DNA from 2 places in the Streptomyces sp. NPDC005492 genome. Region 1 is predicted to be linked to the other one. Evidence: predicted binding sites of a transcription regulator. Region 1 holds the regulator's gene; the other holds the start of a gene.
The links. Region 1 encodes HrcA, which represses chaperone genes, less so after heat shock. Its sites were predicted from a motif close to TTNGCACTCNGNNNNNCNGAGTGCNAA; they were not measured.

Region 1 (7,212 bases):
CCGGCCTCCTCGAAGAGGGTCAACTCCTCGGGCGAGACGCCTCCTTCGGGGCCCACGACCAGCACGATCTCGCCCTCGGCGGGGAGTTCGGCGGTGGCCAGCGGTTCGCCGGCGTAGACGCGGTCCTCGTGGAGGACGGCGGCGAAGTCGGCTTTGGCGAGAAGTGCGGCAACCTGTTTGCTCGTCGCCGCGTCCGCGACCTCCGGGAAGCGGATGCGGCGGGACTGCTTGCCTGCCTCCCGGGCGGTGGCCCGCCACTTCGCGAGGGACTTCAGACCCCGTTCGCCCTTCCACTGCGTGATGCAGCGGGAGGCCGCCCAGGGGACGATCGCGTCGACCCCCGTCTCGGTCATCGTCTCGACGGCCAGCTCGCCGCGGTCGCCCTTGGGGAGGGCCTGGACGACGGTGATGCGGGGCTGTTCCTGGGGCTCCTCCATCACGGTCGAACCCAGGACGACCAGGCGGTCCTTGCCCTCGACGGTCTTGACGACACCGTCCAGATACCGGCCGCGCCCGTCGGTGAGCGTGATGTCCTCGCCCGGCCGCAGGCGTTTCACCGAGACGGCATGACGCCCCTCGGGACCGTCGAGGACGACCTCGCCACCGCTGAAGTCCGGGATCACCAGTGGATCCACGACGAACACCGCCGCGGTCATCGGAGATCGCCTCCGGCCGACAACGCTGTCCGGGCGGAGGCCAGTTCGGCGGCCAGCACCTCGACCAACTGGCCGGCGGGCAGCTCGCGCGCCATGCGGTGGCCCTGTCCGGCCCACAGCGCCATGCCCTGTGCGTCACCGGCCTTGGCGGCGGCCTTGCGCAGCGGCGAGGTCAGGTGGTGGACCTCGGGGTAGGCGGCGGGGGCGTAGGGGCCGTGCTCGCGCATGAAGCGGTTGACCAGGCCGCGGGCCGGGCGGCCGGAGAACGCGCGGGTCAACTCGGTGCGGGTGAAAAGGGGGTTGGTGAGGGCCTGCTTGTGCACGGCGTGCGCGGCGGACTCCGGGGTGGCGAGGAACGCGGTGCCGAGCTGGGCCGCGCTCGCGCCCGCCGCGAGGACCGCGGCGATCTGGCCGCCGCGCATCAGACCGCCGGCGGCGACGATCGGGAGGGTCACGGTCTCGCGGACCTGCGCGACGAGGGAGAGCAGACCGATGCCCGCGCCCTCGTGCTCCGGGAGGTCACGGTGGGTGCCCTGGTGGCCGCCTGCCTCGACGCCCTGCGCGATCACCGCGGCGGCACCGGCCCGCTCCACGGCGAGGGCCTCCTCGGCGGTGGTGGCGGTGACGAGGGTGAAGGTGCCGGCCCGGCGCAGCGCGTCCAGCACCTCACGCGTCGGGACGCCGAAGTGGAAGGAGACGAACGGCACCGGGTTGTCGAGCAGTACCGACAGCTTGGCGTCGTAGCCGTCCTCGCGGCCGCTGTCCGGATCGCCGAGTTCCGTCTCGTACCAGGCGGCCTCGCCGGCCAGCTGATGGGCGTAGACGTCGACGGCGGCCCTGTCCGCGTACTCGGGCTGGGGCAGGAACAGATTCACGCCGAAGGGGCGGGCCGTCAGGCTCCGCAACTGCTTGATCTCCTGGTACATGCCGTCGGCCGTCTTGTGCCCGGCGGCGAGGAACCCCAGCCCACCGGCCTCGGACACGGCCGCGGCGAGCTGGGGGACGGAGACACCGCCCGCCATCGGGGCCTGCACGATCGGATGAGGGAGGAGATCGGTCAGTGCGGAGGACATGACGGCATGTTGTCACGTCCTCCGAACAAGTCCGAATCCGGCCTTCCGCCCGGCATAGGACAGGTGCATGCCCCGGTTCCGACCGGGTCAGCGGCCGTTGAACGCGTCCTTCAACCGCGAGAACAGACCCTGCTGACCAGGCTGACTGTGTCTGCCCGGGGGACAACCCCCGGACCCCCGGCAGTTTCCACCACGCCGGCGTCAGCGACCGTTGAACGCGTCCTTCAACCGCGAAAACAGACCCTGCTGGCCCGGCTGGAACTGGCCCGTGGGCCGCTCCTCGCCGCGCAGTTTCGCCAGTTCCCTCAGCAGGCGTTCCTGCTCCACGTCGAGCTTGGTCGGCGTGGTGACCTCGACGTGCACGATGAGGTCGCCCCGGCCACCGCCGCGCAGATGCGTGACGCCCCGGGTGTGCAACGGGATCGACTGGCCGGACTGGGTGCCCGGCCGGATGTCGACCTCCTCCATGCCGTCCAGCGTCTCCAGCGGCACCTTCGTGCCGAGGGACGCCGCCGTCATCGGGAGCGTGACCGTGCAATGCAGGTCGTCGCCGCGGCGCTGGAACATCGCGTGCGGCAGCTCGTGGATCTCGACGTACAGGTCACCGGCGGGGCCGCCGCCGGGGCCGACCTCGCCCTCGCCCGCGAGCTGGATCCGCGTGCCGTTGTCCACGCCCGCCGGGATCTTGACGGTGAGCGTGCGCCGCGAGCGGACGCGTCCGTCACCGGCGCACTCCGGGCACGGGGTCGGGACGACGGTGCCGAAGCCCTGGCACTGCGGGCAGGGGCGGGACGTCATGACCTGGCCCAGGAAGGACCGGGTCACCTGCGAGACCTCACCGCGGCCGCGGCACATGTCACAGGTCTGCGCGGAGGTGCCGGGGGCCGCGCCCTCGCCGTTGCAGGTGTTGCAGACGACGGCGGTGTCGACCTGGATGTCCTTCGTGGTGCCGAAGGCCGCCTCGTCCAGCTCGATCTCCAGCCGGATCATGGCGTCCTGGCCCCGGCGGGTGCGCGAGCGCGGTCCGCGCTGCGAGGCCGTACCGAAGAAGGCGTCCATGATGTCCGAGAAGTTCCCGAAGCCACCGGCGCCGAAGCCGCCCGCGCCGCCGCCCGCCTGCGAGAGGGGGTCGCCGCCGAGGTCGTAGACCTGCTTCTTCTGCGGGTCCGAGAGCACCTCGTAGGCGGCGTTGATCTCCTTGAACCGCTCCTGGGTCTTCGGGTCCGGATTCACGTCCGGGTGCAGCTCGCGCGCGAGCCGGCGGAAGGCCTTCTTGATCTCATCCTGCGACGCGTCGCGACGCACGCCGAGAACGGCGTAGTAGTCCGTGGCCACTTAGGACTCCGCCAGGATCTGTCCGACGTACCGTGCCACTGCGCGTACCGCTCCCATCGTTCCCGGGTAATCCATGCGGGTCGGTCCGACCACGCCGAGCTTGGCGACTGCCTCGCCGCCCGAACCGTAACCGACCGACACCACCGAAGTGGAGTTGAGTCCCTCGTAGGCGTTCTCGTGACCGATCCGTACGGTCATGCCCGAATCCCCCGCCTCACCAAGCAACTTGAGGAGGACGACCTGCTCCTCCAGGGCTTCCAGGATGGGGCGGATGGTGAGGGGAAAGTCATGTCCGAAGCGGGTGAGATTGGCGGTGCCGCCGATCATCAGCCGCTCCTCGGTCTCCTCGACGAGGGTCTCCAGGAGGGTGGAGAGCACCGTCGTGACCGTGCCGCGGTCCTCGGCCTCGAAGGCCTCCGGCAGGTCCTGCACGAGCTGCGGCACGTCCGCGAAGCGGCGGCCGGCGATCCGGCTGTTGAGCCGCGCGCGTAGATCCGCGAGCGAGGCCTCCCCGAACGGCGCCGGGCAGTCCACCATGCGCTGCTCCACCCGACCGGTGTCCGTGATCAGCACGAGCATCACGCGCGCGGGCGCCAGCGCCAGCAGCTCCACGTGCCGCACGGTCGAGCGGGTCAGCGAGGGGTACTGCACGACGGCGACCTGCCGGGTGAGCTGCGCCAGCAGCCGTACCGTACGGCCCACGACGTCGTCGAGGTCGACGGCGCCGTCCAGGAAGTTCTGGATCGCCTTGCGCTCGGGGCCGGTCATCGGCTTGACGCCGGCCAACTTGTCGACGAAGAGCCGGTAGCCCTTGTCGGTGGGGATCCGCCCCGCGCTGGTGTGCGGCTGGGCGATGTACCCCTCGTCCTCCAGGGCCGCCATGTCATTGCGCACGGTCGCCGGGGAGACGCCGAGGCTGTGCCGCTCGGTGAGCGCCTTGGAGCCGACCGGCTCCTCGGTGCCGACATAGTCCTGGACGATGGCGCGCAGCACCTGAAGCCTGCGTTCGCTGAGCATCGCGCACACCTCCAGTTCTGGTCGCCGGTACCGTCGGTCTGCCCTTTTCCTGGCACTCTGTGCGCGCGAGTGCCAGCGTTCCCCGGCCCAGTGTACGGCCGTGAGGTACACCCCGGGCAAGGCCCGTCCTGCGATGTCACGCCGTGGGTGCCGTCACCGTTAGCGTCGCCGTATGACGGTGACTTGGGAAGAGCTGGGGTGGGAGCGGCTGGCCGCCGGGGTGGGGCGGTGCCGGCTGCCTGGCTGGGACTGCACGGTGGGGCTGGTCTTCGGAGGCGGCTCGGCGCTCATGATCGACGCGGGGTCGAGCGTCACGGAGGGCGCGCGGTTGCGCAGGGAGGCGCAGGCGCTCGCCGGCCACCGTGTGACCCATCTCGCGCTCACCCACCCGCATTTCGACCATGTCTTCGGGGCGGCGGTCTTCGCCGGGGCGACGGTCTTCTCGGCCGGGGGCACGCGCGAGGTGTTCGAGCGCGGCGGCGAGGAGCTGCGGGCCGACGCCGTGCGCAACGGGCTGGACCCGCGGGCGGCGGAGAACGCGGCGGACACCCTCGTACGCCCCCGCGCATACGTGTGGGGCAACGCGCTGCTCGAACTCGACGGCGGCCCGAAGGCCCTGATGGTGACCGCCCGGGGACACACCGCCCACGACCTCGTGCTCGTGGTGCCGGGCGACCCGGTGGTCGTCTTCTGCGGTGACCTGGTCGAGGAGTCCGGCGAACCCCAGGCGGGCCCCGACGCCGTGTCGTCCCACTGGCCGGCCGCCCTGGACCGGCTCCTGGACCTGGGCGGCGAGGACGCGGTGTACGTGCCCGGTCACGGAGCGGTGGTGGACGCGGGGTTCGTGCGGGCCCAACGGGACGCGTTGGCAAGCCGTTTCGGCGTGTCGTGACAGGGTGCGGGCCGGTTCTCCTATCGTCATCCGAATGCGCCAGTACTCCGCCGATCTGACCCCGCCGTGGAAGAAGCCCAAGCCCGTCCCCGAGGTCGCCGCGGAGGCGGGCCTGGTGGTCGAGGAGCCCGGCACCGGTTTCTGCGGCGCGGTGATCCGCTGCGAGGCCGGCACGGTCACCCTGGAGGACCGCTTCGGCAAGCACCGGGTGTTCCCGCTGGAGCCCCGCGGCTTCCTCCTGGAGGGCCGGGTGGTCACCCTGGTCAGGCCCGCTTCCGGTCCGCTACGGCCCACCCGTACGGCGTCCGGTTCGGTCGCCGTTCCCGGTGCACGCGCGCGTGTGGCCCGCGCCGGGCGGATCTATGTGGAGGGCCGGCACGACGCGGAACTCGTCGAGCGGGTGTGGGGCGACGACCTGCGCATCGAGGGTGTGGTGGTGGAGTACCTGGAGGGCGTCGACGATCTCCCGTCGATCGTCGAGGACTTCTCCCCCGGCCCGGACGCCCGCCTCGGCATCCTGGTCGACCACCTGGTGCCCGGCACCAAGGAGTGGCGCATCGCCCAGTCCGTCACCAGCGAGCACGCGCTCGTGGTCGGCCACCCCTACATCGACATCTGGGAGGCCGTGAAGCCGTCCTCCGTCGGCATCGAGGCCTGGCCCCGGATCCCTCACGGGCAGGACTGGAAGACGGGGGTGTGCCGGGCGCTGGGTTGGCCGGAAAACACCGGTGCGGTGTGGCAGGCGATTCTGGCCAAGGTGGGGTCGTACAAGGATCTTGAGCCGGAACTGCTGGGGCGGGTGGAGGAGCTGATCGACTTCGTCACGGCACCCGACGGCGACTGACGGGTCCGGTCAGTCCACCAGGTCCCGCACCACGGCGTCCGCCAGCAGCCGCCCGCGCAGCGTGAGCACGGCGCGCCCCTCTTCGTAGGGACCGGTCTCCAGCAGCCCCTCCCCCAGCGCCCGGCGCGAAGCCGCCAGCCCGTCCGGCCTGAGCAGGGACAGCGGGGCGCCCTCCCGGAGCCGTAGTTCCAGCAGGATGCGCTCCACCCGGCGGTCCTCGTCCGACAGCAGCTCCCGGCCCGCGCCCGGTGAGCGGCCCGCCGCCAGCGCGCCCGCGTACGCCCCCGGATGCTTCACGTTCCACCACCGCACGCCGCCCACGTGGGAGTGCGCGCCGGGGCCGGCGCCCCACCAGTCGGCGCCGCGCCAGTACAGCTCGTTGTGCAGACAACGGCCGGATTCCGATGTCGCCCAGTTCGAGACCTCGTACCAGTCGAAGCCCGCCGCGGACATCACCTCGTCCGCGATGAGGTACCGGTCGGCGTGCACGTCGTCGTCCGTCATCGGGACCTCGCCGCGGCGGATCCGGCGGGCCAGCTGGGTGCCCTCCTCGACGATCAGGGCGTACGCGCTGATGTGGTCGGGGCCCGCGCCCAGGGCGGCCTCGAGCGACGCGCGCCAGTCGTCGTCCGTCTCGCCGGGTGTGCCGTAGATCAGGTCGAGGTTGACGTGGTCGAAGCCGACCGCGCGGGCCTCGGACACACAGGCCTCGGGGCGGCCGGGGGTGTGGGTGCGGTCGAGGATCTTCAGGACGTGCTGTTTCGCGCTCTGCATGCCGAAGGAGATCCGGTTGAAGCCGCCGTCGCGGAGGGCCGCGAGGTAGGCGGGGTCGACCGACTCCGGGTTCGCCTCCGTGGTGATCTCCGCGTCGGCCGCGAGGCCGAACTCGTCGCGGATCGCGCCCAGCATCCGTACCAGATCGCCCGCCGCCAGCAGCGTGGGGGTGCCGCCGCCGACGAAGACCGTGCGGACCGGGCGGGGGTCGTCGCCGAGGACCTTGCGGGCCAGGCGGACCTCGTCGATCAGGGTGTCCGCGTAGTTGTCGCGGGAGGCCAGCACTCCGCCCGTGCCGCGCAGCTCGGTCGCCGTGTAGGTGTTGAAGTCGCAGTAGCCGCAGCGGGTCGCGCAGTACGGGACGTGGAGGTAGAACCCGAGGGGGCGGTCGGCGGCCCCGGCGAGCGCCTGCGTGGGCAGGTTGCCGTCTTCGGGGACGGGATCGCCGTCGGGGAGTGCGGAAGGCATGTCCTCCATTGTCCAGCACCCGTACGACTCTCTACTCCGCCTGGAGCACCAGCAGCGCCAGGTCGTCCTCCGGGGGCCTGCCGCCGAACTCGTGCACCAGTCGTTTGATCCGTTCCGCGATCAGCTCGGCGCTCAGCCCCGCGCACCCGGCGA
Region 2 (7,212 bases), on a different contig from region 1:
TGGGGCGGCCTGACCGAGGACGAGCGCGAGGAGCTCATGGGGCGTGCCCGCAACCGGCTGGTGTCGGCTTCAGCCGCCGGGGACATGGCTTCGAACAACTGAAGGAACGTTTTTTCAACAAGTTCCCGACTGGGGCACGCGTACGCGTGCCCCTCTATTTTTCGCGGGCCGGGGGCCGCTACTTGTCGCGCGCCGCCCGCTCCAGTTGGTCCAGCGTCGCCGCCACGGCGGGCACCTGGGCCAGGTCGGGCAGGGTGAGCGCGACGATCTCCCGCCGCACCGCCGGTTCCAGGGTCACCGTCCGTGCGCCCCGGGGCCGTACGGACTCGATGGCGAGCTGGGGCAGCACGGCGACGCCCAGGCCCGCGCTCACCAGGCCGACGACCGCCGGATAGTCGTCCGTCGCGAAGTCGATGCGCGGGGTGAAGCCCGCGCTCTCGCACACCTCGACCAACTGCCCACGGCAGCGCGGGCATCCGGCGATCCACGGCTCCCCGGCGAGTTCGCCGATGGCGACCGACCCCGCGCGCGCGAGCCGGTGTCGCTCCGGGACCAGGGCGACGAGGCGGTCGCCGAGCAGGGGTCGTACCACCAGGTCGGACCAGTCCTCGGCGCCCGCCGCGGCCTCGTAGCGGAAGGCGAGTGCCACGTCGCAGTCGCCCTCGCGGAGCAGTTCGACGGAGTTCGGCGGTTCGGCCTCCTCCAGGGAGACGCGGGTGCCGGGGTGGGCGGCGCGCAGGGCGGCGAGGGCGGTGGGGACGAGCGTCGAGCTGCCGCTGGGGAAGGAGACAAGCCGGACCCGGCCGGCCCGCAGGCCCGCGATCGCGGCGACCTCCTCCTCGGCGGCCGTGAGACCGGCGAGGATGCCCGCGCCGTGCCGGACCAGGGCCTCGCCCGCCTGGGTCAGGCGCATCTCGCGGCCGGTGCGGATCAGCAGCGGGGTGCCGACCGAGGTCTCCAGGGCCTTCATCTGCTGGCTGACGGCGGGCTGGGTGCAGCCCAGTTCACGCCCGGCCGCCGAGAAGGAGCCGGTGGCGGCGACGGCGCGCAGCACACGGAGATGACGGGCCTCGATCATGCGTCGAGCATAAGCCAACCTTGGAGATCGAGCTGAATAATGCTTCGCATCTTTGGGGCGATCTCGCCTACCGTGCCGTCATGAAGCTTCTCTCGCTGAATCTGGGCCGCGCCACGGCCGTGCCGTACACGGAACAGCCGGAGGGCGTGACCGGCATCGACAAGCGGCCGGTCGAGTGGCCCGTCCGGGTGAGCGCGCCCGGCCCCAAGGGAGTCGCCGGCAGCGGACTCGCCGGGGACGCGGTGTGCCACCGGCGCCACCACGGCGGCGACGACCAGGCGGTGTACGCGGTCGCGCGCGAGGATCTCGACGGCTGGGAGCGGGAGTTGGGACGCCCGCTGGGCAACGGCGCCTTCGGGGAGAACCTGACGACCCAGGGGATCGACGTGTCCGGCGCGCGGATCGGTGAGCGCTGGCGGATCGGTTCGGAGGTGGTTCTGGAGGTCACCTGCGGGCGGATCCCCTGCCTGGTCTTCCAGGCGCATCTGGGCGAGAAGGGATGGGTGCGGCGGTTCACCGCGCAGGGGGCGCCCGGGGCCTATCTGCGCGTGATCAACCCCGGAGATATCAAGATGGGGGACGCGATCGAGATCGTGCACCGGCCCGCCCACGAGGTCACGGTGGCCCTGCAGTTCCGTGCCGTGACGACCCGGCGGGAGCTGCTGCCGCAGTTGCTCGCGGCCGGCGAGGCGCTGCATCCGGAGGCTCTCGCGCAGGCCCGGAAGTATGTCGCGGAGTACGCGGGCTGACCTGCTGTCACGGCCCGTTCGACGCCTTGTTCGACACGTGTTCGTCACGGATCGGGAGGGCGTGTGCAGAGATCGGACCCGCCTGCCCCGGGTCACTAATCTTGCGCCATGACAACGGCATTGATTACGGGATCGACCGCGGGGATCGGTGCCGCGTTCGCGCGGCGGCTCGCGGCGGACGGACACAACCTCGTGCTGGTGGCGCGGAACACCGAGCGGCTCGGGGACCAGGCGACCGAACTGCACGACCGGCACGGCATCGAGGCGGAGGTGCTCACCGCCGACCTGGCCACGGACCAGGGCATCGAGACCGTGGCCGCCCGCCTCGCCGACCGCAAGCACCCCGTCGACCTGCTGGTCAACAACGCGGGCTTCGGCAACAAGGGCCGCTATCTCGACGTACCGATGGCGGACGAGCTGAAGATGCTCAAGGTGCACTGCGAGGCGGTGCTGCGGCTGACCAGCGCGGCGACCGGGGCGATGCGGGAGCGCGGGCGCGGCGGGGTGGTCAACGTGGCGTCGGTGGCCGCCTTCGTGCCGCGCGGGACGTACGGCGCGTCGAAGGCCTGGGTCGTGCAGTTCACCCAGGGCGCGGCGAAGGACCTGGCCGGTACCGGCGTACGGCTGATGGCGCTGGCGCCCGGGTTCGTGCGGACCGAGTTCCACGAGCGGGCCGGGATGGGCACGGACAACATCCCCAACTGGATGTGGCTGGACGCCGACAAGCTGGTCGCGGCGGCGCTCGCGGATCTGGCGCGCGGCAAGTCGCTGTCGATCCCGGACCCGCGGTACAAGGCGCTGATGGGCCTGGTGAAGATCACTCCACAGGCGGTGCTGGGCGGGATCACGTCGAAGACCGGACGGAAATACGGGCCGCAGTGACCGGGTGACGCCGCTGCTCCGGTGGGAGAATGGGCACATCCAACCGAACCCAGGGGGTCGGGAGGCGGCGTCATGACGTTCGTACAGCTCATCGACTGCAAGACCAGCCGGTACGCGGAGGTGGACCGGCTGATGGACAGGTGGGTCGAACAGACCAAGGGGAAGCGGACCGCGACACACGACCTGGTCGGCAAGGACCGGTCGGACGAGACGCACTTCATCCAGATCGTGGAGTTCCCGTCGTACGAAGAGGCGATGCGGAACTCGAACCTGCCGGAGACCGACAGGATCTTCCGGGAGATGGTCGCCCTCTGCGACGAGATGCCGACGTTCACGGATCTGGAGGTCGTACGGGACGACCAGTTGTACGCGGCGAACATACGGCGGTTCTTCGAGACGGTGGCCGCCGAGGGCGAACTGCCGCCACTGGACGACCTGATCGCGGAGAACTACCACGACCACGATCCCGGCAATCCGCAGGACACCATCGGCATGGACGGGATGCGCCGCGACATCGGGATGTGGCGGGGCGGCTTCGACTTCACGTTCGCCGTCGAGGACCAGATCTCCGAGGGCGACCGGGTCTGCACGCGCTGGACCTGGAGCGGCACCCACACGGGTGACTTCCTCGGGATCGCGGCCACCGGGAAGAAGGTCGTCATGACGGGTACGACCATCTTCCGCTGCGACGAGGACGGGAAGATCGTCGAGGGCTGGTGGCAGTACGACCGTCTGGGGCTGATGGCACAACTGGGTGTGCTGGACGGGCTGGAGCGCTGAGAGCCCCGGCCTCCAGGTCCCGGCCACCGAACCACAGGACCGCCCGCGAAGGGAGAAGCCCCCCGTTCCGCAACGGAACGGGGGGCTTCTTCGTGCGAGGTGCGAGGTGCCTCAGTGGGAGTGGCCGTGACCAGCGGCAGCCGGCTCCTCCTCTTCCTTCTTCTCGACGACCAGGGTCTCGGTCGTGAGGAGGAGGGAGGCGATGGAGGCGGCGTTCTCCAGGGCGGAGCGGGTGACCTTGACCGGGTCGATGACGCCGGCCTTGACCAGGTCGCCGTACTCGCCGGTCGCGGCGTTGAAGCCCTGGCCCTTCTCGAGCTCGGCGACCTTGGCGGTGATGACGTAACCCTCCAGGCCGGCGTTCTCGGCGATCCAGCGCAGCGGCTCGACGACCGCGCGGCGCACGACCGCGACACCCGTGGCCTCGTCGCCGGTCTTGTCGAGGTTGCCCTCCAGGACCTTGGCGGCGTGCACCAGAGCGGAGCCACCACCGGAGACGATGCCCTCCTCGACCGCGGCGCGGGTCGCGGAGATGGCGTCCTCCAGACGGTGCTTCTTCTCCTTCAGCTCCACCTCGGTGGCGGCGCCGACCTTGATCACGCACACGCCGCCGGCCAGCTTCGCGAGGCGCTCCTGGAGCTTCTCGCGGTCCCAGTCGGAGTCCGTGTTCTCGATCTCGGCCTTGATCTGGTTGACGCGGCCGGCGACCTCGGAGGCGTCACCGGCACCGTCGACGACGGTCGTGTCGTCCTTGGTGACCGTCACGCGGCGGGCGGAGCCCAGCACGTCCAGGCCGACCTGGTCGAGCTTGAGGCCGACCTCCTCGGCGATGACCTGACCGCCGGTGAGGGTGGCGAGGTCGCCGAGCATCGCCTTGCGGCGGTCGCCGAAACCGGGGGCCTTGACCGCGACGGCGTTGAACGTGCCGCGGATCTTGTTCACGACCAGGGTCGACAGGGCCTCGCCCTCGACGTCCTCGGCGATGATCAGCAGCGGCTTGGAGGCGTTGGCCTGGATGACCTTCTCCAGCAGCGGCAGCAGGTCCTGGATGGAGCTGATCTTGCCCTGGTGGATGAGGATGTACGGGTCTTCGAGGACCGCTTCCATCCGCTCCTGGTCCGTCACGAAGTACGGCGACAGGTAGCCCTTGTCGAAGGCCATGCCCTCGGTGAAGTCCAGCTCCAGACCGAAGGTGTTGGACTCCTCGACGGTGATCACACCGTCCTTGCCGACCTTGTCCATCGCCTCGGCGATGAGCTCGCCGACCTGGCTGTCCTGCGCGGACAGACCGGCGACGGCGGCGATGTCGGCCTTGTCGTCGATCGGCCGCGCGGTGGCGAGCAGCTCGTCGGAGATGGCCTTGACGGCGGCGTCGATGCCCTTCTTCAGGGCGGCCGGGGAGGCACCCGCGGCGACGTTGCGCAGGCCCTCGCGCACGAGCGCCTGGGCGAGCACGGTGGCGGTGGTGGTGCCGTCACCCGCGATGTCGTTGGTCTTGGTCGCCACCTCCTTCACCAGCTGCGCACCGAGGTTCTCGAACGGGTCCTCGACCTCGACCTCGCGGGCGATGGTGACACCGTCGTTGGTGATGGTGGGGGCGCCGAACTTCTTGTCGATGACGACGTTGCGGCCCTTGGGGCCGATCGTCACCTTCACCGTGTCGGCAAGCTTGTTGACGCCGCGCTCGAGGGCGCGACGGGCGTCCTCGTCGAACTTCAGGATCTTCGCCATGGGAGCGGTTCAGCCCTCTCGGAAAACGTGGGTGAAACGAACTACGCCCCCGACGCCCGGCTTCATAAGGTCGCGGGGGCCAGGGGCGCAGCTCACATACTGAATGTGCGTGAAGTGAATTACTTCTCGATGATCGCGAGCACGTCGCGGGCCGAGAGGACGAGGTACTCCTCGCCGCTGTACTTCACTTCGGTACCGCCGTACTTGCTGTACAGCACGATGTCGCCGGTCTTCACGTCGAGCGGAAGACGCTCGCCGTTCTCGAAGCGGCCCGGGCCCACGGCCAGGACGACGCCCTCCTGGGGCTTCTCCTTGGCCGTGTCCGGGATGACCAGGCCAGAGGCCGTGGTCTGCTCGGCGTCGAGCGGCTGGACCACAATGCGGTCCTCAAGCGGCTTGATGGCAACCTTGGAGCTGGTGGTCGTCACGATCCGACCTCCCCCTTCGGAGATCTCACGGGGTTAACTGTCTGAGGTGGCGACCAGGTGGATCCGTCGTCGCGGGTGCCGGACCTGCCCGTCGCTATTGGCACTCTCCAGGGGGGAGTGCCAGACCTGAGACTATGACTGCGATTAGCACTCGGTCAAGCGGAGTGCCAATGCCTGCGGCGCTTGGGCGGGATTTTGTCACCGTTCGCCGCAGTGGCCGTCCCTGGGGGCTGCGCCCCCAGACCCCCGCTTCGGCCTTCGGCCTCGTCCTCAAGCGCCGGACGGGCTGAAATTGCTGAAATCAGAGGTAGTCCTCCAAGTTGGCCACCGTCAGGCCATGGCCCTGGATCGTTCGCAAAAGGCGTGCCGTGCTGTCCGCTGGGCCCACCTGGACGATGTCTCCGGGGGTCAGGTGGTGGGCGCCTCGGGCGTAGGTCAGGGTTCCGGTCGTCGTGGAGGCCCGCCACAGGACCAGGGCGGAGACACCGCAGTCGGCCGCGGCACGGCGTGTCGTCAGGTCGTAGGCGGCGGGCCGGAGGAGGCGGGCCCGAGTGGCGCAGATGCGGGTGCGCTGGGCGGTGTACGGCCGGCCGGTCAGGGTCGGGCGGCTGCGGAACACGGTGACCGGGAGCCGTAGTTCGCGGATCGGGTCGGCGAGGTGCGGGTCGTGGTCGTCGTCCTGGGTCAGGAAGACGACCTTGTCGTGGGTGCGGACGTGGTCCACGACGGGCGGGAGGCCCGGGCCCGCCGAGCGGACGGCGGGCCGGGAGGCCGGCTTCGGGGCGGGGGCCAGCGGGGCGGTCAGACCCCAGTGGCGGTACGGCTGTTCGTGGGACGGGCCGTGCTGGTGTACGCGTTGGGCCGCCTTCTTGCCGAGCCGTTCGATGGGGTCGACGGACTGGGCGCAGCCGGTGAGGAGGGTGGCCGCCAACGCGACGGCCACCGGCACCCGCAGCCTCACAGGTAGTCCTCCAGGCGGGCCACCGCGTACCCGTCGGCCGTGACCTTGCGCAGGAAGCGGCGCATGTCGTCGACCATCGTGCCCTTCCAGTCCTCGCGGCCCCGGAAGTGGGTCAGGACGATGTCGCCGGGGTGCAGCTCCCGGTCGTCCTCGCGGTACTCCCAGTGGTCGACGAAGACCTCTTCGTCCCAGATCGGGGCGTACTTGATCCCGCAGGACTTGGCGGCGACGAGGGTGTCGTGGTTGTAGTTCCCGTACGGCGGCCGGAAGACCGTCGGGGCCTTGCCGAACTGCTTCTTCATGATGGCCTGCATGCCGCAGATCTCGCGCTTCTGCTCGGCGTAGTCCAGGCCCGGCAGATAGGGGTGGGTGAGGGTGTGGTTGTTGACCGTGTGCCCCTGGGCCTGCATCTTCCTGAAGTAGCCGTAGTCGTCCTTGATCAGGTAGTTGCTGAGGAAGGCCGTGTACGGGATCTTCAGGTCGCTCATCATCCGCAGGAACGCGGGGTCCTTGTTCTCCCCGTCGTCGATCGTGAGGAACACGATCTTCTTCTTGGTGGGGATGGTGGTGAAGACCGGCGGGAGGTTCAACTCCTCCTGGTCG

Region 2: a site for HrcA is predicted at 5,793-5,819, ahead of groES (co-chaperone GroES). Genes of this name have one in related genera too.

What each region holds. Positions count from the first base shown of each region.
Region 1 covers NZ_JBEXDX010000010.1:128,333-135,544, forward strand. Annotated here, with positions in the region: gene ABZT04_RS16635 (16S rRNA (uracil(1498)-N(3))-methyltransferase) at 1-656, opposite strand, end outside; gene ABZT04_RS16640 (nitronate monooxygenase) at 653-1,729, opposite strand; gene dnaJ (molecular chaperone DnaJ) at 1,931-3,064, opposite strand; gene hrcA (heat-inducible transcriptional repressor HrcA) at 3,065-4,081, opposite strand; gene ABZT04_RS16655 (MBL fold metallo-hydrolase) at 4,254-4,973, shown strand; gene ABZT04_RS16660 (DUF3097 domain-containing protein) at 5,008-5,817, shown strand; gene hemW (radical SAM family heme chaperone HemW) at 5,827-7,059, opposite strand; gene ABZT04_RS16670 (SpoIIE family protein phosphatase) at 7,091-7,212, opposite strand, start outside.
Region 2 covers NZ_JBEXDX010000021.1:109,882-117,093, forward strand. Annotated here, with positions in the region: gene ABZT04_RS26635 (WhiB family transcriptional regulator) at 1-102, shown strand, start outside; gene ABZT04_RS26640 (LysR family transcriptional regulator) at 179-1,078, opposite strand; gene ABZT04_RS26645 (MOSC domain-containing protein) at 1,159-1,827, shown strand; gene ABZT04_RS26650 (SDR family oxidoreductase) at 1,936-2,709, shown strand; gene ABZT04_RS26655 (ester cyclase) at 2,782-3,489, shown strand; gene groL (chaperonin GroEL) at 3,601-5,220, opposite strand; gene groES (co-chaperone GroES) at 5,340-5,648, opposite strand; gene ABZT04_RS26670 (hypothetical protein) at 5,950-6,609, opposite strand; gene ABZT04_RS26675 (polysaccharide deacetylase family protein) at 6,606-7,212, opposite strand, start outside.